4 regions of the Bradyrhizobium sp. LVM 105 genome follow, and region 3 is predicted to be linked to each of the others. Evidence: predicted binding sites of a transcription regulator. Region 3 holds the regulator's gene; each other region holds the start of a gene.
The links. The regulator PhoB, encoded in region 3, activates phosphate uptake and scavenging genes when phosphate is short. The targets are predictions, from matches to a motif close to TGTCATNNANCTGTCAT.

Region 1 (7,607 bases), 380 kb from region 3:
CCCATCACCAGCGCGGACATCGCGATGCGATGGTCCATATGGGTCGCGACAGTGCCGCCACCGGGAACGTGACCGCGGCCTTCGACGATCAGATCGTCACCGGAGATATCGACCTTCACGCCGTTGACGCGCAGCATCGCGGCGGTGGCCTCCAGCCGATCGGATTCCTTGACGCGCAGCTCGTGCAGGCCGCGCATGATGGTGGTGCCTTCGGCGAAGGAGGCCGCCACCGCCAGCACCAGATATTCGTCGATCATCGAGGGCGCGCGCTCCGGCGGCACCTCGACCCCGCGCAGTTTCGAGGCCCGCACCCGCAGTTTCGCCATCGGCTCGCCGGCGTCCCCGCGCGCCTCGCTTTCCTCGATCGAGGCGCCCATTTCGCGCAGCGTGGTGAACAGGCCGGTGCGCAGCGGATTGGTCATGACGTCGGACAGGACGACATCGGAGCCCTCGACGATCAGCGCTGCGACCACCGGGAAAGCCGCCGAGGAGGGATCGGCAGGCACCACCACAGTGGCGCCGTGCAGCTCAGGCTGGCCCTTGAGCGTGATACGGCGGCCATGCACGCCCTCCCGCGCCGAAGAGATGTCGGCACCGAAATGCTTCAGCATCAGCTCGGTGTGGTCGCGGCTGGCTTCGGTCTCGATGACAGTCGTGGTGCCGGGTGCAGCGAGGCCCGCCAGCAGCACCGCCGACTTGATCTGGGCCGAGGCGACCGGGGTCGTGTAGGTGATCGGCAGCGGATCGCGCGCGCCCTGCAGGGTCAGGGGCAGACGGCCGCCCTCACCACCGGAGATGACCTTCGCGCCCATCTTCTCCAGGGGATCGAGGATCCGGCGCATCGGGCGGCTGCGCAGCGATGCGTCGCCGTCGAAGATCGCCGAGATTGGGCAGCCGGCGACGGCGCCCATCACCAGCCGGCAGCCGGTGCCGGAATTGCCGAAATCCAGAGCCGCCTTGGGCGCGGCGAAGCCAGCGACGCCCACCCCGTTCACGCTCCAGGCGAAATCGCCGGTGCGCTCGACCCTGGCGCCGAGCGCCTGCATGGATTTGGCGGTGTTGAGGACGTCCTCGCCCTCCAGCAGGCCCGAAATCCTGGTCTCGCCGACCGCCAGCGCGCCCAGGATCAGCGCGCGGTGAGAGATCGACTTGTCGCCGGGCACCCGTACTTTCCCGGTCAGGGGACCGCTGGCGCGGGACTGAAGCGGCCTCGGATGGTCGGAATGAGTCAAGATTGTGTCCTTGGATGAGCCCTGAGGGGACTGCGGCGCAGGTACCACATGGTCCGTGGCTCGTCACGGGCATGTCGTTCTCCCGTAATGCGCTATTGACAGCGGGCCGCCAACTAGCCAAGTGAAACACCGCTTTTCAGACATTCCCAGGATTCCTGCCGTGGCCAAGTCCGAACTCGGAACCAAACGTATTTGCCCGACCACGGGCAAAAAGTTCTATGACCTCAACAAGAATCCGGTGATCTCGCCCTATACCGGCGAAGTGGTGCCGATCGCCCCGGTGGCGCCGGCGCGCATGCCCCGTGGCGCCGAAGCCCGGCACGCGGCGACAGCGGATGCGACGCCCGAGCCGGCAGAGGTCGAAGAGGTCTCGCTCGAGGAAGCCGATGCCGAGGAGAACACCGGCAAGGTCAAGGCCGTGGTGCCCGAATCCGAAGACGATATCGAGGTCGACGAGACCCTCGACGACGACGATGACGATGATTCGACCTTCATCGCCGACGAGGAAGAGGGCGACGAGGACGTGACCGACATCATTGGTGATGTCGGAGGTGATGAAGAGACTTGAGATCAGTCCTGATCTGTGAAAAAGGGTGCACCGCGCGAGTCGCCAGGACTCGCCGGTTGGGGTGATCCACCAGATTCACCCCGTTAAGGACTAAGGGGCCATAGCTCAGCTGGGAGAGCGCTTGCATGGCATGCAAGAGGTCGGCGGTTCGATCCCGCCTGGCTCCACCAGCCTTCGCAGGCTACGCCTGCTTCGGCTCGGCAAGCCCTTTCGTAGCGAAGGCTGCCGCGGCGTAGCCCAAAGGGCGAAGCCGGACTCCATCCGCAAACCTCCAGTTCGCAGCTTCGGCTTCGCAAGCCGTCTGGTAGCGAGGCGGGACTTCAGCAGAACGGCAGCGGGTATAAGAACTCCTCGACAACTGGGGAGCGTGCCGTGAAGTACGTCTACATTCTAGAAAGCCTCGATCGCCTCCACTTTTATGTCGGGATCACCGACGACCTGCGCGCCCGATGGGCAAAGCACAATGCCGGCGAGGTACCTCACACTTCGAAATTCGGGCCTTGGCGCCTCAAGACTTACGTCGCGTTCAGCAATGCGAAGCAGGCCGTCGCGTTTGAGAGATACCTGAAGTCAGCGTTCGGCCGCGCGTTTGCCAAGAAGCGCCTCTAACCCCCTACTCCCCGATCACCGCGTTCAGCCGATCCCGCAGCGCCACGATCTCGTCCTTCATCGCGACCAGCTCCGGCACCGAGCAGTGGGAGGCCGCCAGGATCGACTGCGGCACGCTGCGGGCCTTTTCCTTCAAGGCATGGCCCTGCGCCGTCAGCGCGATCAACACTTGGCGCTCGTCCTCGCTGGAGCGCGTGCGCTTGACGAGATGCGCCGCTTCCAGCCGCTTCAGCAGCGGCGTCAGCGTGCCCGAATCCAGGAACAGTCGCTCGCCGATGTCCTTGACCGGCACGTCGTCGCGCTCCCACAACACCAGCATCACCAGATATTGCGGATAGGTCAGGCCGAGCCGGTCCAGCAGCGGCTTGTAGACGCGGTTGAAGGCATGCGCGGCCGAATAGACCGCGAAGCAGATCTGGCTGTCGAGCCGCAGCGGCGCGTCCGCTGCCGTTGATTTTCGAGGCATGGAGAATCTCCCGGGGTCGGTCTCATTGTGGCGCCCCGCGGCGGCACATTCAATTGCGAACAATTAAATGTGAGCCTCGGCAATTTTGATTGCGCGCAATCTAATTGTCTGCAATAAACACCGCACCCATCGAAACCCAGGGAGACGACAATGTCCGTGAACGTGCTCTACAAGACCAGCGCCAAGGCCACCGGCGGCCGCGACGGCCATGCTGCAACCCTCGACGGCACGCTCGACGTCAAGCTGACCACACCGAAGGAGCTCGGCGGCGGCGGCGGCGCCGGCAACAATCCCGAGCAGCTGTTCGCGGCCGGCTATGCCGCCTGCTTCATCGGCGCGATGAAGTTCGTGGCCTCGCAGGGCGGCCCGAAGGTTCCGAATGACGCCTCCGTCACCTCGACCGTCGGCATCGGCCCGCGCTCCGAAGGCGGCTTCGGCCTCGATATCGACCTCGCGGTCTCGCTGCCGGGCCTCGCCCGCGCCGAGGCCGAAGCGCTGGTCGCGAAGGCGCACCAGGTGTGCCCCTATTCCAACGCCACCCGCGGCAATGTCGACGTTCGCCTGACGGTCGTCTGATCGAACGGCGGATTGGCTGGCCCGGGATCCCCCTCGGGCCGGCCGCTTCCGCTAGAATCCGCATTTGCCACGCCGCGGGATTGACGCAACGGCGGGCGCATGCGGCCCTACGCCGGGAGCCATTGCTGCTCCCTGCAAACCTCGCTAGGCCTGTGATCAAACGTCGATACAGGGAAGCGAAGGCATGAGTTCTGAAGCCGCCACAGGTGCCATGAGCGGACTGCGCGTCATCGATCTCACGCGCGTGCTCGGCGGCCCGTATTGCACCCAGATCCTCGCCGACCATGGCGCCGACGTGATCAAGGTCGAGCCGCCCGCCGGCGACGAGGTGCGTGAATGGGGCCCTCCCTTCCACGAGGAGGACGCGGCCTATTTCGTCGGCATCAATCGCAACAAGCGCTCGATCGGCCTCGACCTCGCCTCCGAGGGCGGCCGCGTCGTGCTGCTCAAGATGCTGGAGACCGCCGACGTCCTGATCGAGAATTTCAAGCCGGGCACGCTGGAGAAATGGGGCATCGGCAACGACGTCCTCAGCAAGAAATTCCCGCGCCTCGTGCATTGCCGGATCTGCGGCTTCGGTGCCGACGGTCCGCGCGGCGGCAATCCCGGCTACGACGCCATCATCCAGGCCATGACCGGCATGATCGCCGCGACCGGCTCGCCCGAGAGCGGGCCGATGCGGATCGGCGTGCCCTTGGTCGACATCACCACCGGACTCTATGCGGCGATCGGCATCCTGATGGCGCTGTCGGAGCGGCAGCGTTCGGGCCAGGGCCAGTTCCTGGAGACGACGCTGTACGAGACGGGCCTTGCCATCATGCATCCGCACACCGCGAATTATTTCATGCATGGCAAGCCGCCGTCGCTCACCGGCAACGAGCACCCCAACCTCGTGCCTTACGCGATCTTCCCGACGAAGACCGACAACATCTTCATCGGTGTCGGCAATGACGGCACCTTCCGCAAGCTCTGCAAGGAGATCGGCAAGCCGGAGCTCGGCACCGATCCGCGCTTTGCCCGCAACAAGGACCGCATCGCCAATCGCGAGGCGTTGCGCGCCGAGCTCGCCGCCGTGTTCAGCCAGCACGAAGCCGAGCCGCTGTGCAATCGCCTGCTCGCCGCGGGCCTGCCCGCAGGGCCCGTGCAGAAGATCGACCAGGCGCTGACCAACCCGCACACGATCGCGCGCGGCGATATCATCGAGAAGGACTGGTACAAGGGCGTCGCCTCGCCGATCCGGCTTGATCGCTCAAAGCCGAGCCTGCGCCGGCTGCCGCCGAAATTCAGTCAGCACGCAGCCGAGGTGCTCGGCGAGTTCGGCTACGCCAAGGCCGAGATCGACGCGATGGTCGAAAACGGCACGGTCTGCGGCCCCGAGCGCAAGCGCTGAGATAAGACCGGGATCGAGCGTCGCCGCAGGTGCGCTCCCTCCCCCGCTTGCGGGGGAGGGCTGGGGAGAGGGTGTCTCCGCGACGGGACAATCCCCCAGAGGATAGACCCTCACCCGCGCCTTCGGCGCGACCTCTCCCGCAGGCGGGAGAGGTGTTCGAGCCCGCGGCTGGTCGCCAAGCTCACATCAACCGATGCCGCACTGCGGCGCGACCACTCGCGTGCAGCGCGGCGTCTTCGCCTATTTGACGGCTTCCCTTCTCCAGCGCTTGCCGCTTTCGTATCGGCCGCTTACACAGTCATGTGAACGTCATATGGCGCTGCTAGCGCAAGCGCCTCTTCATTGACGGGCAAGGGAGGTTTTCTTGATGGCTCTTCGACACTTTGGCGCGGCTGCCGCATTTGCACTCACGATTGGCATGACGGCGTCGCCGGCTTTGGCCGTGACTGAAATCCAGTGGTGGCACGCGATGACCGGCGCCAACAACGACGTCATCGTCAAGCTCGCGAGCGACTTCAACGTCTCGCAGACCGACTACAAGGTGGTCCCGACCTACAAGGGCAACTACCCCGATACGATGAATGCGGGCATCGCGGCGTTCCGCGCCGGCAACGCCCCGCACATCATGCAGGTGTTCGAAGTCGGCACCGCGACCATGATGGCCGCGACCGGCGCCGTGAAACCCGTCTACAAGCTGATGGCCGACGCCGGCGAGAAGTTCGATCCGAAGAACTATCTGTCCGCGATCACGGGCTATTACTCGACCTCCAAGGGCGAGATGCTGTCGTTCCCCTTCAACTCGTCGTCGACCGTCATGTGGGTCAACCTCGACGAGCTGAAGAAGGCCAATGTCGAGATCCCGAAGACCTGGCCCGAAGTGTTCGCCGCGGCCAAGAAGCTGCATGACAACGGTCATGCGACCTGCGGCTTCTCCAACTCGTGGGTGACATGGGTCAATCTCGAGCAGCTTTCGGCCTGGCACAACGTGCCGCTCTCGACCAAGGCCAACGGCCTCGACGGCTTCGACACCGTGCTCACGTTCAACGGCCCGCTCCAGGTCAAGCACCTCGAGAAGCTGGTCGAGCTGCAGAAGGACAAGACCTACGACTACGCCGGCCGTACCAACACCGGCGAAGGCCGCTTCACTTCCGGCGAATGCCCGCTCTACCTGACCTCGTCGGCGTTCTTCGGCAACGTCAAGGCGCAGGCCAAGTTCAACTTCACCGCGGTGCCGATGCCGTATTATCCTGACGTCAAGGACGCGCCGCAGAACTCGATCATCGGCGGCGCCTCGCTCTGGGTGATGGGCGGCAAGTCCGCCGACGAATACAAGGGCGTGGCGAAGTTCCTGTCCTTCCTCTCCGACACCGATCGCCAGGTCTACATCCACAAGGCCTCGGGCTATCTGCCGATCACCAAGGCGGCTTACGAGAAGGCCAAGGCCGAGGGCTTCTACAAGGATCAACCCTATCTCGAGACCCCGCTGCTTGAGCTGACCAACAAGGAGCCGACCGAGAATTCGCGCGGCCTGCGCCTTGGCAACATGGTCCAGCTCCGCGACGTCTGGTCGGAGGAGATCGAGCAGGCGCTCGCCGGCAAGAAGACCGCCAAGCAGGCGCTGGACGCAGCGGTCGAGCGCGGCAACACCATGCTGCGCCAGTTCGAAAAGACCGCCGTCAAGTAAGGCGATCAGCGGCAGGCCGGTGAACCCGGCCTGCCGCTCCGGGGCATCATGCAAAAGCAAGCCATTTTCCAATCGAAGCTGTTGCCGTACGCGCTGGTTGCGCCGCAGCTCGCGATCGTCCTGATTTTCTTCTATTGGCCGGCCCTGCAGGCCGTGATCCAGTCCTTCCTGCTGCAGGACGCCTTCGGTCTGTCGACCACCTTCGTCTGGTTCGAGAATTACGTCGAGCTGTTCAGCGATCCCGCTTATTTCGAGGCGATCCTGCGCACCTTCTTCTTCTCGTTCGCGATCGCGGTCTCGTCGCTGTCCTTTGCACTGCTGCTCGCCGTGATGGCGGACAAGCCGCTGCGCGGCGTAATGCTCTACCGCACGCTCTTGATCTGGCCTTATGCGGTGGCGCCGCCCGTGGTCGGCGTGCTCTGGATCTTCATGCTGCATCCCTCGCTCGGCGTGCTCTCGCGATATCTGCGCGGCCTCGGCATCGACTGGAATCCGCTGCTCGACGGTGATCAGGCCGCAGCGTTGATCATCCTCGCCGCCGCCTGGAAGCAGATCTCCTACAACTTCCTGTTCTTCCTCGCCGGCCTGCAGAGCATTCCGCGCAGCGTGCTCGAGGCCGCCGCGATCGACGGTGCCCGTCCGATGCGAAGGTTCTGGACCGTGACCTTCCCGCTGCTGTCGCCGACCATCTTCTTCCTGCTGGTCGTCAACATCGTCTACGCCTTCTTCGACACCTTCGGCATCATCGACACCATGACCCGCGGCGGCCCCGGCAAGTCGACGGAGACGCTGGTCTACAAGGTCTATTCCGACGGCCTGCTCGGCGGCAATCTCGGCAGCTCGGCGGCGCAATCGGTGGTCCTGATGGTCATGGTCATCGTGCTCACCGGAATCCAGTTCCGCTTCGTCGAACGCAAGGTGACGTACTGATGGTGGAGGAAGAGGGCTTTCGGCGCTACGTCGCCTACATCATCCTCTGGATCGGGATCGCGATCGTCGCGTTCCCGGTCTACATCGCGATCATCGCCTCGACGCAGGAGAACGCGCTGATCGCGAACGGGCAGATGTCGCTGCTGCCGGGC
Region 2 (7,607 bases), on a different contig from region 3:
GCAGCCTGCGGGAAAAGTCGAGCGCCTCCGCCGCGGACAGCGAATAGCCGTGCATCACCTGGAGCGGATAGCCGCTCTGGATGATATGAATGCGCGCGAGGGCGCGCCAGGTCCCGCCGACCGCGTAGAAGTTGCGGCCGCGGCCCGCGGTCAGCTGCGGCACCTCGTCGAGCTCCTCGCGCACGATGCGATCGGCGCGCTTGAGCGATCTGTGCGCAAGATCCTGCAGCGCGAGCCCGCCGAGCGGCAGGGTCACGCCGCTGCGCACGCTGTTCTTGCGCACGTCGATCAATTCGAGCGAGCCGCCGCCGAGGTCGCCGACGATGCCGTCGGGATGATGGATGCCTGAGATCACGCCGAGCGCCGACAGCCGCGCCTCGCGCGGGCCCGACAGGATCTCGATCTTCACGGCGCAGATGCGCTCGGCCTTGGCGATGAAATCGGGGCCGTTGGAGGCGTCGCGGCAGGCGGCTGTGGCGATCGCAAACACGCGTCCGACCTGCATCACGCGGCACAAGGCGCGAAAGCGCTTGAGCGAGGTCAGCGCCTTGTCGACGGCGTCGGGGGCGAGCAGGCCGGTGCTCTGCACCTCGCGCCCGAGACCGCACAGCGTCTTCTCGTTGAAGATCGGAATGAGACTCCGCGCCAGCGCCTCGTAGACGACGAGACGGACCGAGTTGGAGCCGATGTCGATGACCGCGACGCTCGAGCCGCGCTTGCGCGGCCGCTTCACGTCGGAAATCCCCGATCAGGACGGATGGCGTTCGTTCCGGCGCGTGAGACGACGCGGCGAGGATTCCTTGAGCGACTTTCCACGGCCAGACAGACTCGGATTTGTCATGAAGTAGTTGTGGACGTTGAAAGGCTCCTCGCCTTTCGCGGTCTTCATACGCGTTGAGGACCCGTCCGGCAACAACTGCCAGCTCTGTTCATTGTCTTTCAGGTTGGCGACCATGATCTGTTCGAGAACCTGCTGATGCACCGTTGGATTTTGCAGCGGACACAGCACCTCGACGCGGCGGTCGAGGTTACGCGGCATCATGTCGGCGGACGAGATATACACAGCCGCCTTGGCGCTCGGCAGGCCCTGGCCCATGCCGAAGCAGTAGATTCGGCCGTGTTCCAGGAAGCGGCCGATGATCGACTTGACGCGGATGTTCTCGGACAGGCCGGGAATGCCGGGGCGCAGGCAACAGATGCCGCGCACCACGAGCTCGACCTGCACGCCGGCCTGGGAAGCCTCGTAGAGCGCGTCGATGATATCGGGGTCGACCAGCGCATTCATCTTCATCCAGACCGCGCCGTGCCGGCCGTGCCGCGCATGCGCGGTCTCGCCCTGGATGTGCTCGATGATGCGCTTGCGCAAGGTCAGCGGCGACACCGCCATCTTTTCCAGATCGCTCGGCGCGGCGTAGCCGGTGATGAAATTGAACACGCGCGCGGCATCGCGGCCGATGGTCGGATCGGAGGTGAAGTAGGAAAGATCGGTGTAGATGCGCGCGGTGACCGGGTGATAGTTGCCGGTGCCGGTATGAACATAGGTGGTGAGGCTGCCACCCTCGCGGCGCACCACCATCGAGAGTTTTGCGTGCGTCTTCAGCTCAAGGAAGCCGTAGACGACCTGCACGCCGGCGCGTTCAAGGTCGCGCGCCCAGCGGATGTTGGCTTCCTCGTCGAAGCGCGCCTTCAGCTCGATCAGCGCCGTGACGGATTTGCCGGCCTCGGCGGCTTCGGCGAGCGTGCGCACGATCGGCGAGTTGTTGGAGGTGCGGTAGAGCGTCTGCTTGATCGCGACGACATCGGGGTCGCGTGCGGCCTGCTGCAGGAACTGCACCACGACGTCGAAGGATTCGTAAGGATGATGGACGACGAGATCCTTCTGCCGGATCGCGGCAAAGATGTCGCCGCCATGCTCGCGCACACGCTCGGGGTGGCGCGGCACGTAAGGGGTGAATTCAAGATCGGGACGGTCGATGCGGGTGAGCTGCGAGAGCTCGTTCATCGCCTGCACGCCGTCGACCAGGAAGACCTCGTCGTCGGCGGCCGACAGCGCGTGCTGAACGAAGTTGCGCAACTGCTCCGGCATCTTGGCGTCGATCTCGAGCCGGATCACCGATCCGCGGCGGCGGCGCTTCAGCGCCGTCTCGAACAGGCGGACGAGGTCTTCCGCCTCTTCCTCGATTTCGAGCTCGGAGTCGCGGATGATCCGGAAGGCGCCCTGGCCGTGCAGATTGTAGCCGGGGAACAGGCGGTTGATGAACAGGGCGGTAGCCTGTTCCAGCGAGATCAGCCGAACGATCTTGCCGTCGGCCGGCAGGCGGATGAAGCGGTCGATCTTGCCGGGCATGCGGATCAGCGCGTTCATCTGCTTGCCGTCGGCGGCACGCGTGAGCTGGAGCGCGATGGTGAAGCCGAGGCTCGGGATGAACGGGAAGGGGTGCGCCGGGTCGATCGCCAGCGGCGTCAGCAACGGGAACACGTTGTTGAGGAAGTACTCCTCGATCCAGGTCCGTTCCGCCTTGGTGACGTCCTTGCCGTCGACCAGCACGATGCCGGCATCGGCCAGCGTGCCGCGCAGGTCGCGCCAGATCGCCTGCTGGTCGGAGGCAAGTTCGGACACGGTGCGGTTGATCAGCGCGAGCTGCTCGGACGGCGTCAAGCCGTCGGGGCTGCGTTCGGCGATGCCCTCGCGCACCTGGGCCTTGATGCCGGCGACGCGGACCATGAAGAATTCGTCGAGGTTATTTGCTGAAATCGACAGGAATCGCACCCGCTCCAGCATCGGGTGGTTGGAATTGACCGATTCCTCCAGGACGCGGCGGTTGAAATGCAGCCAGGAGAGCTCGCGATTGATGAATCGTTCGGGGCTGGAGGCGATCGCCGGCAGACCCTCGGCTTCCACGATTTTTTCTTTTGTTTCAATGGTTTGCGCAGAGTCCATCAGAAGTCTGTCCATCCTGTCTCGCCTCACTTTGCGATCTATGCGCAAAACCCGCGGGAGCATGTGTTACAGCGATGACGTTTCGATGACATTGATGTTCCGCCGCTTCGCTGCGTCAAGCGGGCCTCGCGGCCTGCGGGCGGGTGAGCGGGATCAGGCATCCCGCAGCAGCTCGGCGGCCAGCGCCCTGGTGACGGGGCGGCCGAGCCGCAGGGCCTCGCTGTCGAGCAGTTCCACGGCCTGGCGGGCGGCGGCCGAGGACCGCTCCAGGCGGGTGGCGAGATAGCTGACCACGCTCTCGTCCACATTGAGCTGGTGGTCGGCGCAGAATTTCACGATCAGGCCGCGGAAGAGCTGGTCGTCCGGGGGCAGCAGCGTGACCACCGGCACAGCGCGCAGACGCGAGCGCAGGTCGCGAAGCTCGATCTCCAGCGCGGCCGGCAGCTCGCGTCCGGTGAAGAGCACGTAGGCGCCGTCCTCGCGGGCAAGGTTCATCAGGTGAAAGAGGGCGCGTTCGTCGAAATCGCCCGCCCGGAGATCCTCGACCACCAGGGCGCCGGTGGCGAGCGCGCCCGGAACGCCGGCGGCGGTCAGGACGTTGGCGGCGGTCGAGCGGGCGCCTGATATTTCGGCCCAGATCGCGGCAAGGTGGCTCTTGCCGCTGCCTTCCGGGCCGGCGAGCCACATGATCCGGTTCGGCCATTCCGGCCAGCTGTCGATCAGCGCCACACCGGCCGCGTTGGCGGGGCCCTCGAGGAAATTGTCCCGGCTGAGGCTCTCCGCATGCGGAAGCGAAAACGCCAATTGTCGGGGATGGACGCGGCCTGCCACGCTTGTCTTGCTCCATGCCGGCGCGCCGGCCCGTCTGAAGAGAATTCCGACTTGATCGGGCGGGAGTTGGCCTTTTGCGGGGCCGCATTCCCTCATTTGGCTTCGATCGTGCTACTTGGCCTCGATCGTACTCATGTGCCGCAGCCATTCGACCAGATAGAGCGACACCGAGGAGAGCGTGAAGACCGTGACGAGGCCCATCAGGATAATATCATAAGGGGCCGGCTTGAAGCCGAAGGCAAGCGCCGCCAGCACCAGCGCCGCGAACGCCACCTGGGCGACCGTGTTGAGCTTCGACACTTTCGACGGCTTCATCTCGACCGGCCGGTCGAACAGCCAGGATACGATCACGGCGGCGACAATCATGATGTCGCGCGAGACCACCAGGATCACGATCCAGCGCGGGATCGCGCCCCAGATGCCCAGCGCCATGTAGATCGAGACCAGCAACGCCTTGTCTGCGAGCGGGTCGAGCAGGGCCCCGAGCTCGCTCGTCATGTTGAAGCGCTTGGCCAGGAAGCCGTCCACGGCGTCGCTGATACCGGCGATCAGGAAGACGGCGAACGCGACCTCCATTTGGCTCGACACGATGGCCCAGACGATGATCGGGACCAGCATGATGCGGCCCAGCGTGATGATGTTCGGAATACTCACGAAAGCGCTTCCCGGCACCCGGTCTGACCTCGAATCCGGCCCCTCGGGAGGCTGAACCGGTTGATATCTACATAGTATAGGCAGGAGCGCCATGCGAGCCATTGCGTGTCCCCGGAATTCGACGTAACCAGCCGCAAACCCACTGGAAATCGGGCATGACCGACCGCAAAAACGGCCTTACTTACGCCGATTCAGGCGTCGATATCGACGCGGGCAACCGCCTGGTCGATTTGATCAAGCCGATGGTGCGCGCCACGGCGCGGCCGGGCGCCGATGCCGAGATCGGCGGCTTCGGCGGCCTGTTCGACCTCAAGGCGGCCGGTTTCAAGGACCCCGTCCTGGTCGCCGCGACCGATGGGGTCGGCACCAAGGTCAAGATCGCGATCGAGACCGGGCTGCACGGCGGGATCGGCATCGACCTCGTCGCCATGAGCGTCAACGATCTCGTGGTGCAGGGCGCCGAGCCGTTGTTCTTTCTGGACTATTTCGCCTGCGGCAAGCTCGACCCCGAGGCCACGGCCTCGATCGTCGCGGGCGTCGCGGAAGGCTGCCGCGAATCCGGCTGCGCCCTGATCGGCGGTGAGACCGCCGAGATGCCCGGCCTGTACAAGGACGGCGATTACGATCTCGGCGGCTTTGCCGTCGGCGCGGCGGAGCGGGGCACGCTGCTGCCGCGCAAGGACATCGCGGCGGGCGACGCCGTGATCGGTCTTGCCTCTTCCGGCGTGCATTCCAACGGCTTTTCACTGGTCCGCAAGATCGTGGAACAATCAGGCCTCGGCTTCACCGCGCAAGCGCCGTTCGCACCCGTGATGACGCTCGGCGGCGCGCTGCTGACGCCGACGCGGCTCTACGTCAAATCCTGCCTGCGCGCGATCCGCGAGACCGGCGCGGTGAAGGGGCTCGCCCACATCACTGGCGGCGGCTTCACCGACAACATTCCGCGGGTGCTGCCGCAGCATCTCGGCGTCGGCATTGACCTCGCGCGTCTGCCGGTGCTGCCGGTGTTCAAATGGCTGGCGGCACAGGCCGGCATCGCCGAGCTGGAAATGCTGCGCACCTTCAATTGCGGCATCGGCATGATCGCGATCGTCGAGCCCGACAAGGTCGACAAGGTGATCGAGGTCTTCACCGACGCCGGCGAGACCGTGGCGCAGCTCGGCACCGTGATCCCGGCCGAGGGCGAGCACCGCGTCGTCTATAACGGCCACCTCGATCTGGCGCTGTGATGAAGCGCCGCGTCGCCATCCTGATCTCCGGCCGCGGCTCCAACATGGCCGCGCTGATCAGGGCCGCAAGCTCGGCGGATTTCCCGGCCGAGATCTCCCTCGTCATTTCGAACAAGGCCGATGCGCTCGGACTGGAACGGGCCAAAGCGAGCGGCGTCAACACGCTGGTGATCGAGAGCAAGCCGTTCGGGAAGGATCGCGCCGGCTTCGAGAAGGTGCTACAGGCAGCGCTCGATGAGCACGGCATCGAGTTGATCTGTCTGGGCGGCTTCATGCGCCTGTTCACGGCCGAGTTCACCAAAGCCTGGTATGGGCGGATGCTCAACATCCATCCGTCGCTGCTGCCGTCGTTCCCCGGCCTTGATCCGCACGGCCAGGCTTTGCGTGCCGGCGTCAAGCTGTCGGGTGCGACGGTGCATTTCGTGATCCCCGAGACCGATGCCGGCCCGATCGTGATGCAGGGCGCGGTGCCCGTCAGCGACCACGATACGGGAGATACGCTGTCGGAGCGCATCCTCGAAGTCGAGCACCGCATCTATCCCGAAGCGCTGCGGCTGCTCGCGACCGGCAAGGTCCGGATCGAGGGCAACGTCTGCAAGACGGATGGCAGCGGGCCGTCGGAGAATTTCCTGATTGCGCCGGTGGTGGGCTGAAGCGCCGTCCTCGCGGCGCTCATCGCAAATAAAATCCCCCGGCAGAGCCGGGGGCAACGTCATGATCTCTCGTGTGTCAGCTTCGAGAGAAATCAGGAGACCTTGAGGTTCTCCGCGGATGCCTTGCCGCGGTTCTCCACGAGGTCGTATTCAACCACCTGGTTCTCGTTGAGGGTCGAGAGTCCGGCGCGCTCGACGGCGGAGATGTGAACGAACACATCCTTGTCGCCGCCGTTCGGCTTGATGAACCCATAGCCCTTGGTCGGGTTGAACCATTTGACGGTGCCCTTTTGCGGCATCGCTAGTCTCCTCCACTAGATAGAAAAAAGACGCGGCCGCCTTTTCGCGTGCCACGCCACAAACGGGCTTCCGGAAGTCTGTTCGAGTCTCAATGTCACGAAACGCACAGCCGAGCGGCCAATTCCGATTGTGTCCGATATTGCAACATGAAAATCGCGCGTTAGCAAGCCGCGCGCGCTTTTCAAGACCGGGCCGGGTACCATCGTCTGCTTTTTGCGACCTGTGGCCGCGGAACCACAACCGAGGGCAATAGGCACGGCGACAGCGTGCCAGGCGGTTGACCCTCCGTGGCAGTTCGGCCCAAATCGCCACACATGCGAGCCGCTCGTGTTGCATTTTTGCGGACCGCCCTTTGCTTCGGGATTAGTCGTCATGTGCTGCACCTCGCAGCCTTCAGGGACAGGGCAGACGATCGGGCGGAGCCGCGTCGGCAGGGTCGCGGCCGCGATCGCGATGGCATTTGCGATCGTCGTGATGATGTCGGCCATATCGCCAGTCCTGGCGCAAAGCACGACGCCAACGCCGACGCCGACGCCGACACCCACGCCCACGCCCACGCCGTCACCGACTCCGGTCCCGACGCCGACATCGACGAATTACGACCAGTCGGTCCGCAGCGGCGCGCTCAATCTCGGCTCCAGCTTCCTGGAGCGGCTTGGCAACCAGGTATCGGGTGGTTTCAACCGGGCGTTCCGGACCAATCCCGGCGGCGGCGGCGCATCGGCCAGCACGGAAGATCCGCGTTACCGCACCTGGTTCGAGGGCTACGGCATCTCGGTCCGCTCCGATGCGCAAGGCGACTTCGTCGGCGACAAGCGCAAGACGGTTGGCGGCGTCGCCGGCTTTGGCGCGCGCGTTGCGCCGGGTGTCAATCTCGGCTTCTCCGTCGACCAGAGCCACACCGACATCGACGTGCCGCTGGCGCTGCAATCGGCGACGCTCGACCTGACGCAAATCGGCTTCAGCGGCTCGGTCGACAAGGGCCCGTGGACCTGGGCC
Region 3 (7,607 bases):
CGCGTCCACCGCAAGCCCGGCTCGCGAAAATGACGACCGCAAGATCGCCCCTCCTGGATGAGCCGGGATGGACGACACATACGTCAAAACCGAATTTCGGTAAAGTGGAATATTTTTGCTTGGATGGATTGACAGAGGGCGACACAGCAAGGGGTGCCGTAGCCCGGATGAGCGGAGCGACATCCGGGACAGCACGGGATGCAGGCGGGCGGCCCCGGATATCGCTCCGCTCATCCGGGCTACAGGAGCTGAGCTGCCGTCATCGAGAGATCGTGGCACGGCGCTTTGCGCCTTTGCCCACCCTACGAGAGCTCGCTACGCGTCCTCGACGCCCGCCTCGTGCGGCGTGAACTGGTAGACCGAGCTGCAGAACTCGCAGGTCACGACCACCTTGTCGTCCTTGACCATGGCGGCGCGGTCGTCGGGCGAGAAGCTCTTGAGCATCGCGGCAACCGCATCGCGCGAGCAGGAGCACTGCGCCTTGAGAACCAGCGGATTGAACACGCGCACGCCGCGCTCGTGGAACAGGCGGAACAGCAGCCGCTCGCCGGAGAGCTCGGGATCGATCAGCTCGACGTCCTCGACGGTCTCGATCAGCGAACGCGCCTCGACCCAGGCATCGTCCTCGGTGATGGCATGCACCTCGACGCCATCAGGGGCATCGCCGGGATGCAAGTCCGCCTGCCGCGCGCGCTCCGGCGCCTTCGGCAGAAACTGCATCAGCATGCCGCCGGCACGCCAGCGATGCTTGCCGCCGTCGTTGGAGCGCCACTCCTCGCCGACCGCGAGACGCACCTTGGTCGGGATCTGCTCGGAGCGCAGGAAATATTCGTGGGCGGCGTCTTCCAGGCTGCCGCCGTCGAGCGCGACCAGGCCCTGGTAGCGGCTCATGTCGGGGCCCTGGTCGATGGTCATGGCGAGATGACCGCGGCCGAGCAGCGCGCCGGAATCCCTGGCGTCGCCGAGACGCGCGGCATCGAAGCGGGCATAGGCGCGCAGGCGATCCGGCGCCTGGTAGTCCACCACCAGGAACGACACCGGACCGTCGGTCTGGGCCTGGAGGATGAAGCGCCCCTCGAATTTCAGCGCCGAGCCGAGCAGCGTCGTCAGCACGATGGCCTCGCCGAGCAGCTTGCCGACGGGCGCGGGATAATCGTGCTTGGTCAGGATGTCGTCGAGTGCCGGACCAAGCCGCACCAGGCGCCCGCGCACGTCGAGTGCATCGACCTCGTAGGGCAGCACGGCGTCATCGATCGGAACTGCGGATGGCGCGCGAACCGGGCCTTCGGACCCGGTCTTCATGTCAGGAGATTGGAAAACCATGGCGCTCTATCTGGGGTCGGAGGTGGGAAATGGAAGGGGCGCGGAGGTGGCATGTTCCGGGTGCGGGTTGAGCGGTGGCAAGCCGCCTCAAATTCGATGTCGTCCCGGGGCGCGCGAAGCGCGAGCCCGGGATCCATAACCACAGGCTGCGATTTGGCGAAGACTGTTGGCGTCGCCCAGCCTGCCACAAGAGAGATTCCGCGATATGGGTCCCTGCGTTCGCAATGCGTTCGCAGGGACGACACTTGTGTATGAGGCGGCAGCCGGGCCGCCAGCGCAGTTATTTCACCGCGTCGAAGCACCAGGCCAAGATGCCCTTTTGCGCGTGCAGGCGGTTCTCGGCCTCGTCGAACACGACCGATTGCGGGCCGTCGATCACCTCGTCGGTGACCTCCTCGCCGCGATGGGCAGGCAGGCAATGCATGAACAGCGCATCGGGCTTGGCAAGTGACATCAGCTTGCCGTTGACCTGGTAGGGCTTGAGCACGTTGTGGCGATGCTCGCCTTCCTTGTCGCCCATCGACACCCAGGTGTCGGTGACGACGCAATCGGCGCCGCGCACGGCGGCTTCCGGATCGGTGCCGAGCACGATCGGCGCGCCCGTCGCCTTGACCCAGTCGCGCATCGCCTTTTTCGGCGCGAGCTCCGGAGGCGTTGCGACGTTGAGCTGGAACTTGAAGCGCTCGGCGGCGTGCGCCCAGGACGCCAGAACGTTGTTGTCGTCGCCAGTCCAGGCCACCGTCTTGCCCTCGATCGGGCCGCGATGCTCCTCGTAGGTCATGAGGTCGGCCATCACCTGGCAGGGATGCGAGCGCCGCGTCAGGCCGTTGATCACGGGTACGGTGGCGTTGGCCGCAAGCTCCAGCAACGCATCGTGATTGAGGATGCGGATCATGATGGCGTCGACATAGCGCGACAGCACGCGCGCGGTGTCGGCGATGGTCTCGCCGCGGCCGAGCTGCATCTCGGCGCCGGTGAGCATGATCGCCTCGCCGCCGAGCTGGCGCATGCCGACGTCGAACGACACCCGCGTCCGCGTCGAGGGACGCTCGAAGATCATCGCCAGCGTCTTGCCTTCGAGCGGCCGCACCGGCTGGTGCGCCTTCTGCTTCGCCTTCATGGCGCTTGATGCGGCGAGCATGCGCTTGAGCTCCGACAAGGGCAGCTCGTTGATGTCGAGGAAGTGCTTCGGCGTCTTGTTGGGAGACTTGCTCATCAGCTTGCCGCCCGCTTGCTCTGGCCGGCCGCCAATGCGGTGCAGGCACGCTCCAGCCGCCCGACGCTGTCCTCGATCTCGGCCTCGGTGACGATCAAAGGCGGCAGGAAACGCACGACATTGTCGCCGGCCCCGACGGTCAGGAGCTTTTCGTCGCGCAAGGCGGCCACCAGATCGCCCGAGGGCACGACGGCCTTGATGCCGATCAGGAGGCCCTCGCCGCGCACCTCGTTGACGATGTCGGGATGACGGTCGATCACGGAAGCGAGCTTCTGCTTGAGCAGCAGCGACATCTTCTGCACGTGGTCGAAGAAGCCGGGCTTGAGCATGACGTCGAGCACGGCGTTGGCCGCGGAAATCGCCAGCGGATTGCCGCCGAAGGTCGAGCCGTGCGAGCCGGGGCCCATGCCGGCCGCCGCATCCGCGCTCGCCAGCACGGCGCCGATCGGGAAGCCGCCGCCGAGCGCCTTCGCCAGCGACATCACGTCAGGCGTGACGCCGGTGCGCCGATACGCGAACAGATCGCCGGCACGGCCCATGCCGGTCTGCACCTCGTCGAAGGCGAGCAGCAGGCCCTTCTCGTCGCAGAGCTGGCGCAACGCCTTGAGGAAAGCGGGCGGTGCCGAACGCACGCCGCCCTCGCCCTGGATCGGCTCGATCAGGATACCGGCGGTGTCGGGGCCGATCGCCTTCTTGACGGCGTCGAGGTCGCCATGCGGCACCTGGTCGAAGCCGTCCATCGGCGGACCGAACCCTTCGAGATATTTTGCAGAGCCTGTCGCAGCGAGCGTCGCCAGCGTGCGGCCGTGGAAGGCGCCTTCGAAGGTGATGATGCGGTAACGTTCCGGATGCCCCTTGGAGAAGTGATGATGGCGCACCAGCTTGATCACGCCCTCCAGCGCCTCGGCGCCGGAATTGCAGAAGAACACGAAGTCGGCAAAACTCTCGTTGCACAGGCGCGCAGCAAGCTTCTCGCCGTCCGGGCTCTGGAACAGGTTCGACATGTGCCACAGCTTCGTCGCCTGCTCCTGCAACGCCTTGATCAGATGCGGGTGGCAATGGCCGAGCGCATTGACGGCGACGCCCGAGGTGAAATCGAGATAGCGATCGCCATTGGTCGCGATCAGCCAGCAGCCTTCGCCGCGTTCGAAACCGAGGTTGGCCCTGGCGAAAACGGGGAGCAAATGCGGGGCTGCGCTGTTAGTCATGACGGCCACTTGATGTTGCGGACGGTGTGAGGCGTGCTTTGCGCAACGCACCATTGACCGGCCCGGAAAACGAAACGTGCCGCCTTTTAAGGGCGGCACGCGCGACCATCTTAGGCCTGGTGAAACGGGTGTCAATGCCGCCCGGAAAGCCCCGCGAAACGCTGAATCCGTAGTCTTGCGGTGCCGATTTTGCGGGTTTTTCACCACGGAACATGTGGACGCGAGTCGGCGGACTCTTGCGCGGGAGTCACGCCATATTGTAGCGTTTGGACTGTCAGATACGACATCTCGTGCAGCAGTTCTGATCCCTTAAGTCCTCATGTACCGGCGTAAACGTTCGGGCGTCTTGAGCGCGCCCGGCGAGCCTTAAGGGATTCTGGCGGCACGGGTTTTTGAAGGCTTAGACAATCGCTGCGAAGGCCCCAGGATGGCAGCCGCGCGGCGAGGGAAAGGGTGCAATGACGGTTTTGACCTGGTCCGACGATCGCGTCGAGCAGCTGAAAAAGCTCTGGGAGGCCGGACTTTCGGCCAGCCAGATCGCAGCAGAGCTCGGCAATGTGACCCGCAATGCCGTGATCGGCAAAGTGCACAGGCTCGGCCTGTCCGGCCGCGCCAAGAGCCCTTCGTCGGCCGCGCCCCGGCCGCGCAAGGCGCGTCCCGCCCAGCACATGATGCGGGTGACCCGCCCCATCGCGCGCGGCAACACCGCGCTGGCGCAGGCCTTCGAGGTCGAGATCGAGGCCGAGCCCGTCACCTACGACAACGTGGTGCCGATGAGCCAGCGGCTGTCGCTGCTCGAATTGAACGAGGCGACCTGCCACTGGCCGGTCGGCGATCCCTCGAGCCCGGATTTCTTCTTCTGCGGCGGCAAGGCGCTGTCCGGCCTGCCCTATTGCGCCCAGCACTCGCGCGTGGCGTATCAGCCGGCAGCCGATCGCCGCCGCGCACCGGCGAAGCCCACGCGGTGAGCTCGCGGAATTAACTGATCGCCTAGACTGCAGCCGTCACACGATGACGGCTCCAATGACTCGGTGTCATCCCCGCGAACGCGGGGATCCATAACCACAGGGCGCAATTGTTGCGCGAGATGGTGACTCCGAGTCTTCGCCAAACCACGTCCTGTGGTTATGGGTCCCGGATCTGCGCTGACGCTTGTCCGGGACGACACGGAGAGTGCGGCTACAGCCGCTACACCCAACGCCTGCTAACCCGACGCCTGCTCCGCCTTGGCGAAGCGATCGTCCAGTGCGTAGCCGGCGCCGCGGACGGTGCGGATCGGATCCTGCTCGCGGCCGAGATTGAGCAGCTTGCGCAGGCGGCCGATATGGACGTCGACGGTGCGCTCGTCGATGTAGATGTCGCGGCCCCAGACGCTGTCGAGCAGCTGCTCACGCGAGAACACCCGGCCGGGATGCTCCAGGAAGAACTCCAGCAGGCGATATTCGGTCGGGCCGAGATCGATCGGGCGGCCCGAGCGCGCGACGCGGCGCTTGTCACGGTCGAGCTCGATGTCGCCATAGGCGAGCACGGTGGCGAGCCGCTCGGGACTGGCGCGGCGCAAGAGGCCCTTCACGCGCGCCAGCAGCTCCGGCACCGAGAACGGCTTGACGATGTAATCGTCGGCGCCGGTCGCAAGACCCCGCACCCGCTCGCTCTCCTCGCCGCGCGCGGTGAGCATGATGATGGGCAGCTGCTTGGTCTCGGGCCGGGTGCGCAGGCGCCGGCACAGCTCGATGCCGGAGAGGCCCGGCAGCATCCAATCGAGCACGATCAGATCGGGAATGTGCTCTTTGAGGCGGGTGTCGGCGTCGTCGCCGCGCATCACCGTCTCGACGTCATAGCCGTCGCCTTCGAGGTTGTAACGCAGCAGCTCGGTGAGAGCTTCCTCGTCCTCAACCACCATAATGCGTGCGCCCATGGTGTCGTCGCTCCTTAGGTATTCGGGATCGTCGTGGCGAAGTTCGTCATGTCGCCCTTCGGCCGCTTGTCGGTGATCGCCTGGCCCTCGATCATGTAGAACACGGTCTCGGCGATGTTGGTGGCGTGGTCGCCGATGCGCTCGATGTTCTTGGCGCAGAACATCAGATGGATGCAGAACGAGATGTTGCGCGGATCCTCCATCATGTAGGTGAGGAGCTCGCGGAACAACGAGGTGCAGATCGCGTCGACTTCCTCGTCGCCCTTCCACACCGCCATCGCCGCCGGCAGATCGTGCGCGGCATAGGCGTCGAGCACCGACTTGACCTGCTGCTGCACCAGGTCGGTCATGTGCTCCAGGCCGCGGAACAGCTTGAGCGGATGGAAGTCGGTCTCCAGCGCGGCGACGCGCTTGCCCATGTTCTTGGCGAGGTCGCCGATGCGCTCGAGATCGGTCGCAACCCGCATGGCGCCGACGATCTCGCGCAGGTCCACCGCCATCGGCTGGCGGCGGGCGATGGTGAGCACGGCGCGCTCCTCGATGCGCTTCTGCAGCGCGTCGAGATCGGCGTCGATGGCGACGACGCGCTGGCCGAGCGCGACATCGCGACGGATCAGCGCATCGACGGAATCGACGATCATGCGCTCGGCGATCCCGCCCATCTCGGCGACCAGGCGGGTGAGCTCCTGGAGGTCGGTGTCAAAGGCCTTTGCGGTATGTTCAGTACCCATATTGCGTCTCCTCAGCCGAACCGGCCGGTGATGTAGTCCTGCGTCCGCCGGTCGGTCGGCGACGTGAAGATCTTGCTGGTGTCGTCGAACTCGATCAGCTCGCCGAGATACATGAAGGCGGTCTTGTCGGAGACGCGCGCCGCCTGCTGCATGTTGTGGGTGACGATCGCGATCGTGTAGTTCTCGGACAATTCCTGGATCAGCTCCTCGACCTTGGCGGTCGAGATCGGGTCGAGCGCCGAGCACGGCTCGTCGAACAGGATCACCTCGGGCCGCACCGCGACGGTGCGGGCGATGCAGAGGCGCTGCTGCTGGCCGCCGGAGAGCGACAGGCCGGAGGCGTTGAGCTTGTCCTTGACCTCGTTCCACAGCGCGCCGCCGCGCAGCGCCTTCTCGACGCGGTCGTCCATCTCGGACTTCGAGATCTTCTCGTAGAGGCGGATGCCGAAAGCGATGTTCTCGTAGATCGTCATCGGAAACGGCGTCGGCTTCTGGAACACCATGCCGACCCGGGCGCGCAGCAGGTTGAGGTCGAGCTTGGGATCGAGGATGTTGGTGTGGTCGAGCAGCAGCTGGCCGGTGGCGCGCTGCCCCGGATAGAGGTCGTACATCCGGTTGAAGATGCGCAGCAGGGTCGACTTGCCGCAGCCGGACGGGCCGATGAAGGCCGTGACGCGGTTGGTGCCGAGCGCCAGATTGATGTTCTTCAGCGCGTGGTGCTCACCGTAGTAGAAATTCAGGTTGCGCGCGGTGACCTTGGCAGGCGCCTCAGGCAGCGGCTGCGAGCCGGGATGAACGCTCGGCGCGCTGACGGAAACAGACATTTCACTCATTTTGCGGTCCTCTCGGCACCAAGGATGCGGGCGCCAATATTCAGGGCAAGCACAGTCAGGGTGATCAGCAGCGCACCGCTCCAGGCGAGCTGCTTCCAATAGGCGTAGGGGCTCTGCACGAAGTTGTTGATGGTCACCGGCAGGTTGGCCATCGTCTTGTCCAGGCCGAGGCTGAAGAACTGGTTGGACAGCGCGGTGAACAGCAGCGGCGCGGTCTCGCCGGCGACGCGGGCGGTGGCGAGCAGCACGCCGGTGATGAGGCCGGAGCGGGCCGCGCGGTAGGCGATGCGCTTGATCACCAGCGAGCGCGGCAGGCCGAGTGCGCTGGCGGCTTCACGCAGCGGGTTCGGCACCAGCAGCAGCATGTCCTCCGTGGTG
Region 4 (7,607 bases), on a different contig from region 3:
GCGAGACGCCATCCACGGCGCGGAACGTCCCAAAGCTCTTGGCGACGGCCTCGATGCGCAGCAGCGGCTGGCCGGCTGCGACCGCGTCTCCATCGGCCGCACCCGTCGCGCCGTGCGTTTTCGGCAATTCGTCCGTCATGTTTCCTGCCAACCCCGATTCCGCCGCACGCTAGCGTTCGATCGGCTTTTGCTCAACCGGGTCGGGGTGGATCGTTCACACCCGCCATGAACGCGGCCAGCGCCTCACGATCCGCGGCCGGCATGGTCAGGCCGAGCTTGGACCGGCGCCACAGGACATCATCCGGAAAGCGCGCCCATTCGCGGGTCATGAGATAGCGCACCTCGGCCCCGGTAAGCTCGGGCCCGAAGGCGGGCCCGAGCTCGCCGCGGGTCTTGGCCTCCCCCAGCACGACGGCCAAGCGTGAGCCATAGGCGGCGACGAGGCGCTGGGCCTGCGCTTCGGAGAGAAAGCGCCAGCGATCGCGCGCAAGGTCGACTTCGGTGTCGAAACGGTCCCAGGCGAAATCGCCCCCGGGCAGCGCTGCCCCCGCAGTCCAGGGTGGTGACATCGGATAGAACGGCGTCAGCTTCGTCACCGCCCGCTCGGCGCGCAGACGCGAGGTGGTGACGTCGCCGCCGAACATCGTGATCAGCGGCGCCTTGCGCCGGCGCGCGTGGAACAAAGTCGTGCCATGACCTCGCCGTGCGGACGCCGGCACCAGATTGACCCCGGAGACCGTCCGGACCACATCGGCCGGGGCGACGCGCTCGCGGAAATAGCGGCTGACCGCCTCGCAGAGATAGCTGACATCGGCCCCCCGCATCGCGACGATGGCGGGATCGCCGGTAAACTCGTTCGTGACAGTGCCGATCAGCGTGAACTCCCGCTCGAAAGGGGAGGCGAAGATCAGGCGTCCGTCGCTGTTCTGGAAGACGTAGACGTTGTCGGAATCGAACAGCCTGGGCACGATGATCTGGCTCATCTGTATGGGCGCTGCGGCGGGTTGCGGCAGGCGCAGCACCGTCTCCGCGACCGTCGACGCCCACGCCCCGCTGGTGTTGGCCAGCGCCCGGGCCGTGATGGTGCGGCGATGGCCGCGATCGACCACCGCGAGCCGCCAGATGTCGGTTCGATCGGCACGCACGCAGCGCGCGCCGGTCCGGACCGCAGCGCCGCGTTCGGCCGCGTCCAGCGCCGTGAGCACCACCAGGCGGGAATCGTCGACGACGCAGTCCGAATATTCAAAGGCCGTGCCGAACGGGCGCTTCAGCGCGTTGCCGACCGGATGATGCGTGATGTCGATGGAAGCTGATGGCGGCAGGCCGCTTGGGCTGGAGAGCCTGTCATAGAGCAACAGGCCGGCGCGCAGCAGCCACGGCGGACGCGCGTCGGAATGCGCGGGGATCACAAAGCGCATCGGCCGGACCAGATGCGGCGCGATGGCGAGCCAGATCCGGCGCTCGGCCAGCGCCCGACGAACCCGGCAGAACCCGCGCCGCTCCAGCACCGACAGATCGCCGTGGATCAGCCGGGGTGTCGCCGAGGACGCCGCGCCACCGAGATCGCCCTGCTCGAACAGGACGACCCGCAGACCGCGGCCGGCCGCATCGCGCGCGAGGCTGACACCGTTCAGACCGCCGCCGATGATCGCAAGGTCGTAATCCGCCATGAGGCCGTCGAGAAGGAGCGAAGCGCCCCATCATCTCTAGAACGATTTCCGTTCCGATGAAATCAGAACGGAAATGGCTCCAAATTCCTATTTCGACGCGTTTTCTTGACGCGAACCGGTGTCCACTTCGCTCGAAAACGCTCTAGCCGGTCTTGAGCGCAAGCTCCATGACCTCTGCGCGACCGACCAGACCGGCATATTTGCCGATCGGCAACGGCTTGCCGAGGAGATAGCCTTGCACGCCGTCGCAGCCCTCCTTGGCGAGGAAGGCGAGCTGCTCGATCGTCTCGACACCCTCGGCGATGATCGACATGTCGAGGCCGTGGCCGAGATCGATCACCGCACGGACGATCGCAGCCGATTGCGGGTTGCGGCCGAGATTGATGATGAAGGCGCGGTCGATCTTGATCTTGTCGAACGGGAACGCCTGGAGATAGCTCAGCGAGGAATATCCGCTGCCGAAATCGTCCATGGAGATGCGCACGCCCAGCGCCTTGAGGCGTCGCAGCAGCGCGAGACCCCGGTCGAAATCTTCGATCAGCACGCCCTCGGTGATCTCAAGCTCGAGCCGGCCGGGCGCAAGGCCGGTCTCGATCAGGATCGAATGGACGAGGCCAACCACGTCGCCGTGCATGAACTGCGCCGGCGACAGATTGACCGCGACCTGAAGCGGTTTCGGCCAGGACGCCGCCTCGCGGCAAGTCTCGCGCAGGATCCACTCGCCCATTTCGACGATCAGGCCGCTTTCCTCCGCGATCGGGATGAATTCGGCCGGCGAGACCTGGCCGCGCACCGGATGCTGCCAGCGCGCCAATGCCTCGAAGCCGATGATCTCGCTCTCGGCGACGCTGCCGCCCGCGGCCCCCTGCGGCTGGAAGGCAAGCGAGAGCTCGCCGTTCTTGATCGCCATCGACAAGTCCTGATGCAGCACGCGGCGATCGCGGATCTGCTGGTCCATCTCCGGCTGGTAGAGGCTGATCGTGCCGCGGGACTTCTGCTTGGCGCGGAACAGCGCCGCACCGGCATTGGCAAGCAGCGAGGCGCCGTCGGTGCCATTGTGCGGGAAGACCGCCATGCCGGTGGTGGCGCCGGCGCGGACCGCCCGGCCGTCGATCTGGAATTCCTTCGCGACGGCTTCGCCGAGGTGCCGCGCCAGCGCAAGGCCGGAATCCGGCTGCTTGCCGTCGATGATGAGGCCGAATTCGTCCCCGGAGAGGCGCGCGACCACGCCGCCGCGAGCGGAGTCCTGAAGCCGCTGGGCCACCTCGATCAGGAGCTTGTCGCCGAGTGCGTGGCCGAAGACGTCGTTGACCTCCTTGAGACCGTCGAGGTCGACGCAGAGCACGGCGAACTCCTCGTCGGTACCCTCGCAGGCCTCGATCATCTGGGTCAGCGCCTGAAGGAAGGCCGCCCGGTTCGGCAGGTCGGTGAGGCCGTCGTGATAGGCCATGTGCGCCATGCGCGACTCGGTCTGCCGGCGGTCGGTGACGTCCTCGTGGGTCTTGATCAGATATTGCGGCTCGCCGGTGTCGCCGAGCACGGTGGCGCGGCGGGTCAGGAACAGCCGCAGGCCGTCCTTGGTGGAGATCGGATGCTCCTCGGTGATCATCCCGCGTTTCTTGATCGCGGCCTCGTCGCGCGCGATGATCAGCTTGGCTTCCTTGGGGTTGAAGATGTCGGACGCCGTCAGGCCCGTGGCTTCCTCGCGCCGGCGATTGAGGATCGTCTCCGCGCTGCGGTTGGCGAGCAGATAGCGGCCATCCTTGACCTGCTCGACGATCAGCGCCACCGGGATGTTGTCGACCACCAGTTCGAGGAACTTCTTGGTGCTCTCCAGCTCCTTCGACAGCGAGCGGCGGTCGGTGATGTCCTCGAACACGAGCATCAGGAATTCGGGCTTGTTGCTCTCGTTGCGGACCACGATCCGGATCGAGGCGACCATGCGCCGCTCGCCGCCCCGGTCGACCTCGAATTCGTTGCGGAACTGGCCGTCCGGCGAATCGAGTGCTGCCCGGTCGGTCGCCTCGATGCTGTCCGCCGAAGCGGATTCGAACAGCTCTCGCGCGTTCTTGCCGACGACGTGGTCGCGCGAGAAGCCCCAGAACCGCTCATAGGCGCGGTTGGCGAAGATATAGCGGCCGTCCTCGATGTTCTTCGCGGCCACACAGGCCGGAACGTTGTCGAGCACCGTTTCGAGAAACTGCTTGGTCGAGGCGAGCTGCCGCGACAGCTTGCGCTGCTCGCTGACGTCGAGATGCGTTGCCACCGAGCCGCCGTTCGGCAGCACGAAATATTTCACCAGGATGGCCCGACCGTCCGGAAGTTCGGTGATCAGGCCATTGGTGCTGGCCGCCTTCTCATAGAACTCGTCGTCGGAGGCGCCGCCGAGCACCCCGCGCTTGCGTCGCAGGTCGAGCAGCTCATAGCCGTTCATGTTAGGCCAGATATCCGAGCGCGTCAGGCCGTAGATCTCGAGATAGCGGTCGTTGCAGAAGATGATGCGGCGCTGCGCATCCGTCATCACCACGCCCTGATTGAGATTGTTCATGGCGGAGGAGACGAAGGCGTTGCGCCGCAGCTGCAAACGTCTGGTCCGGCGCAGCGAGGAATGAATCCACAGCGATATCGCGGCAAGGAAGGCGCAGACGACGATGCCTGCGATCAGGGCTTCCCAGACCACGTTGGGGTCGAGCTGACCAAGATAGCTCGGCGCGGCAAAGCCGTCCGACAGCGCAAGGGCGCGCGCGGGCGCAACCGTGCCGGCGAGGCACACAACGGCCTGCACAGCAATCGGAAGCGTGCTGCCCTCGTGCCAGTTCTTCTCAGCCATCAGCCACCCGCGATTTCAACGTCGGATTGTCTGGCTTCACGGGTTTGGATCGGGTAAACGCCTGTAAGCGCAACAGAAAAATGTGACGTGAAATACGGCAATTGGCCTGACATGATAAATTCTTCCTTAACGGAAAACGGCCCCGCGCCATTCGCTCCAGGTCTGACGCCACCGGCGCTCCCAGCGGACATGCTGCACAACCATGGATAGCGTCGATTGCGTCGTCATCGGAGCCGGCGTGGTCGGGCTCGCGGTGGCCCGAAGGCTGGCGCAGGCCGGGCGCGAGGTCATCGTGCTCGAGGAGGCCGAGGCGATCGGCACCATCACCTCCTCGCGCAACAGTGAGGTGATCCATGCCGGCATCTACTACCGCGCCGGGAGCTGGATGGCGCGCATGTGCGTCGCCGGCAAGCACGCGCTCTACCGCTACTGTGCCGAGCGCGGCATCCCGCACAAGAATTGCGGCAAGCTGATCGTCGCGACCAGCCCACAGGAGACCGCGAAGCTGCAATCGATCAAGGCGCATGCCGAGGCCAATGGCGTGCTCGACATGCAGCTGCTCGCGGGCGAGGCGGCACGCGCGCTGGAGCCGGCGCTGGCCTGCGACGCCGCGCTGCTGTCGCCCTCAACAGGCATCATCGACAGCCACGCCTACATGCTGTCGCTGCGCGGCGAAGCCGAGGAAGCCGGCGCGGCCTTCGCGTTCCGCACCCCGCTGATCCGCGCCAAGGCGGCCGGCGGCGTCATCGAGATCGAGGCCGGGGGCGCGGCGCCGATGACGCTGCAATGCAGCCTGCTCGTCAACGCCGCGGGGCTGTCGGCGACGATGGTGGCGCGCAATATCGACGGCATGCCGCTGGGCCGCATTCCGCCGGCCTATCTCGCCAAGGGAAATTACTTCAGCTGCAATGCCAAGGCGCCGTTCTCGCGCCTGATCTACCCGGTGCCCGAACCCGGCGGTTTGGGGGTGCACCTGACGCTGGACATGGCCGGCCAGGCGCGCTTCGGGCCTGACGTCGAATGGATCGAGACGATCGATTACGAGGTCGATCCGTCACGCGCCGAGCGCTTCTATCCGGCGATCCGCAAATATTGGCCGGCGCTGCCCGACGGCGCGTTGATGCCGAGCTATTCAGGCATCCGGCCGAAGATCGTACCGCCCGCGGTGGCCACGCAGGACTTCCTGATGCAGGGACCGCGCGATCACGGCGTCGCAGGCCTTGTGAATTTGTTCGGGATCGAGTCCCCTGGACTGACGTCATCGCTCGCGATCGCAGATCACGTCGCCGAGCTCGCAGAGGTCTAGAGCGCAGACAGGTCCAAGCATCGCGCAAGCACGTTGTGCGATGCTTCCCTTGCAGCAGGGACGAGCGCAATAACTCTCATCCCTGCATAAGGAAGGTACGATCAACTCTACGCTGTTATGGGGGTTACTAGTGGAGCGTGTCGCCGTGCTTCAGACGCTCGATCTGGTCCTTGACCATCAACTTCCGGCGCTTCAACTCAACAATTTGCAGGTCGTCTGTTGAAAGGTGCACGAGAGCGTCGTGCAATTCGTTTTCGAGAAGTTTGTGCTTCCGTTCCAATTCAACGAGATGTGCCTGAATTGTCATTCGAAACCTCCTCGGTAGGGTTGAACCTCAGGATTCGATCCGGACAACGAAGTCTACATCACCGATTCGTTCTGTCGATGGGTATCCGTCATTGCAGCTTCATTTTTGAAAATTCATATGTAACGAAGCGTGAGTAAAGGAACCGCGCCGGAAAAATCCGTGATATCAATGCGCTTGCACGGTCGCTCGGCGCCCCCGCAGAAATATGTTGCGGGAGATCGGCGAGCAAGGAGCGCAGATCGCTTGCGATCACGCCGCGCAAGGACGATAATTTCCACAGGGCATCCACAGCCTTAGTCTCACGCCTATCGGTTTTCGGCCACCGCAGACATGACCAATGAAGACGAGCGTGAGCTCGAAGCCGAGCTCACCCGGTTGCAGCAGGAACACCGAGATCTCGATGCGGCGATCGATGCATTGCATCAATCGCCCGCCCCCGACCTGTTGCGGTTGCAGCGGTTGAAGAAACGCAAGCTGTTGTTGCGCGACCGCATCGCGTTCATCGAAGACCAGATCACGCCCGACATCATCGCCTGATCCACCGACTGCGCGACAAGCCCACCCGGTATCGAATCCGCTTGACTCGAAAAGAACAAAATAAGAACATTGGGAATGCCCAACGCCCCCAGGAACGCCCGAGGAAACGCAGATGTCGACAGCCGCCCTTCTCGACAACAGCCACTATGAACAGGCCTGCGACCAGGCCATCGCGATGTGCGACGGCAATCTGCGCAGCACCATCAAGGCGCTGATCATGGCCAACGAATATCTGGAGGCCGAGCTGGAGGAATTGCAGGCGGCAATCTCCGCCGGCTGCATCCCCGAAACCTCGCGCAGCAAGATGCGGAGCAAGAGCAGCGCCGCCTGAGTTCAACTTTGGAGCAACGCCATGTCGGACGTGACCTATTACGTTGCAATGCCCTTCTTGATCGATGCCGACGGCTCGCCTGTCGCAGGTGCAGCGGAAGAATGCCAGAGTTCGACGGCCGCGTTGCGGCGCGCCGAGGCCCTGTCGCATGGCGCAGGCCACATCGGTGCGGTCGCGTTCAGCCGCAGCGGCGATCCCATGACCGGCGAATTCGGGGACGCCACGCTGCTGCGCAAATTCGGCAACGTGCCGGAAGATCTCGCCACGTTGTAGGAATCAGCTGCTGACCAGCCTGATCCGCGGCTCGTGCCGCCGGTGGGCCTTGCGCACATACATCGCGGCATCCGCCTCCTCCAGGGCGCGGCCTGCATCGGATTGCGCCCCCAGCAGCGCAACACCGACGGAGGCACCCGCGGTCACGTGCTGGCCGCGAAAGACGAAAGACAATTCGTCGATCGCCTGTTCGAAGGCGGCGGCCTTCGCCTTGGCATCGGTCTCGCTCAGATTCCAGAGCAGCAGCGCGAACTCGTCGCCCCCAAGCCGGCCGACCACGTCGGAGGCACGGACCTGCCGCGTCAGTGTGGCGACAATCGCCTTGAGCACCTCGTCGCCGGCGGCATGACCGA

Region 1: ugpB (sn-glycerol-3-phosphate ABC transporter substrate-binding protein UgpB) is a predicted target of PhoB. The motif match lies at 5,138-5,154, and genes of this name have one in related genera.
Region 2: D6B98_RS18780 (RNA degradosome polyphosphate kinase) is a predicted target of PhoB. The motif match lies at 3,016-3,032, and genes of this name have one in related genera.
Region 4: D6B98_RS20870 (YdcH family protein) is a predicted target of PhoB. The motif match lies at 6,200-6,216, and genes of this name have one in related genera.

The regions. Positions count from the first base shown of each region.
Region 1 is NZ_QZMV01000003.1:226,612-234,218, reverse strand. It holds gene aroA (3-phosphoshikimate 1-carboxyvinyltransferase) at 1-1,232, opposite strand, end outside; gene D6B98_RS10735 (TIGR02300 family protein) at 1,393-1,800, shown strand; tRNA gene D6B98_RS10730 (tRNA-Ala) at 1,895-1,970, shown strand; gene D6B98_RS10725 (GIY-YIG nuclease family protein) at 2,173-2,409, shown strand; gene D6B98_RS10720 (MarR family winged helix-turn-helix transcriptional regulator) at 2,414-2,875, opposite strand; gene D6B98_RS10715 (organic hydroperoxide resistance protein) at 3,026-3,451, shown strand; gene D6B98_RS10710 (CaiB/BaiF CoA transferase family protein) at 3,636-4,841, shown strand; gene ugpB (sn-glycerol-3-phosphate ABC transporter substrate-binding protein UgpB) at 5,209-6,525, shown strand; gene ugpA (sn-glycerol-3-phosphate ABC transporter permease UgpA) at 6,574-7,455, shown strand; gene ugpE (sn-glycerol-3-phosphate ABC transporter permease UgpE) at 7,455-7,607, shown strand, end outside.
Region 2 is NZ_QZMV01000006.1:109,111-116,717, reverse strand. It holds gene ppx (exopolyphosphatase) at 1-733, opposite strand, end outside; gene D6B98_RS18780 (RNA degradosome polyphosphate kinase) at 749-2,941, opposite strand; gene D6B98_RS18775 (P-loop NTPase family protein) at 3,095-3,772, opposite strand; gene D6B98_RS18770 (CDP-alcohol phosphatidyltransferase family protein) at 3,884-4,426, opposite strand; gene purM (phosphoribosylformylglycinamidine cyclo-ligase) at 4,582-5,655, shown strand; gene purN (phosphoribosylglycinamide formyltransferase) at 5,655-6,308, shown strand; gene D6B98_RS18755 (cold-shock protein) at 6,401-6,607, opposite strand; gene D6B98_RS39975 (hypothetical protein) at 6,623-7,096, opposite strand; gene D6B98_RS18745 (autotransporter outer membrane beta-barrel domain-containing protein) at 6,981-7,607, shown strand, end outside.
Region 3 is NZ_QZMV01000003.1:608,465-616,071, reverse strand. It holds gene D6B98_RS12400 (Hsp33 family molecular chaperone) at 316-1,323, opposite strand; gene argF (ornithine carbamoyltransferase) at 1,604-2,539, opposite strand; gene D6B98_RS12390 (aspartate aminotransferase family protein) at 2,539-3,747, opposite strand; gene D6B98_RS12385 (GcrA family cell cycle regulator) at 4,206-4,715, shown strand; gene phoB (phosphate regulon transcriptional regulator PhoB) at 4,952-5,665, opposite strand; gene phoU (phosphate signaling complex protein PhoU) at 5,680-6,396, opposite strand; gene pstB (phosphate ABC transporter ATP-binding protein PstB) at 6,408-7,229, opposite strand; gene pstA (phosphate ABC transporter permease PstA) at 7,226-7,607, opposite strand, start outside.
Region 4 is NZ_QZMV01000007.1:101,688-109,294, reverse strand. It holds gene D6B98_RS20890 (ABC transporter ATP-binding protein) at 1-139, opposite strand, end outside; gene D6B98_RS20885 (glycerol-3-phosphate dehydrogenase) at 192-1,670, opposite strand; gene D6B98_RS20880 (sensor domain-containing protein) at 1,813-4,500, opposite strand; gene D6B98_RS20875 (NAD(P)/FAD-dependent oxidoreductase) at 4,703-5,806, shown strand; gene D6B98_RS20870 (YdcH family protein) at 5,934-6,113, opposite strand; gene D6B98_RS20865 (YdcH family protein) at 6,444-6,650, shown strand; gene D6B98_RS20860 (hypothetical protein) at 6,763-6,981, shown strand; gene D6B98_RS20855 (hypothetical protein) at 7,003-7,254, shown strand; gene D6B98_RS20850 (GGDEF domain-containing protein) at 7,258-7,607, opposite strand, start outside.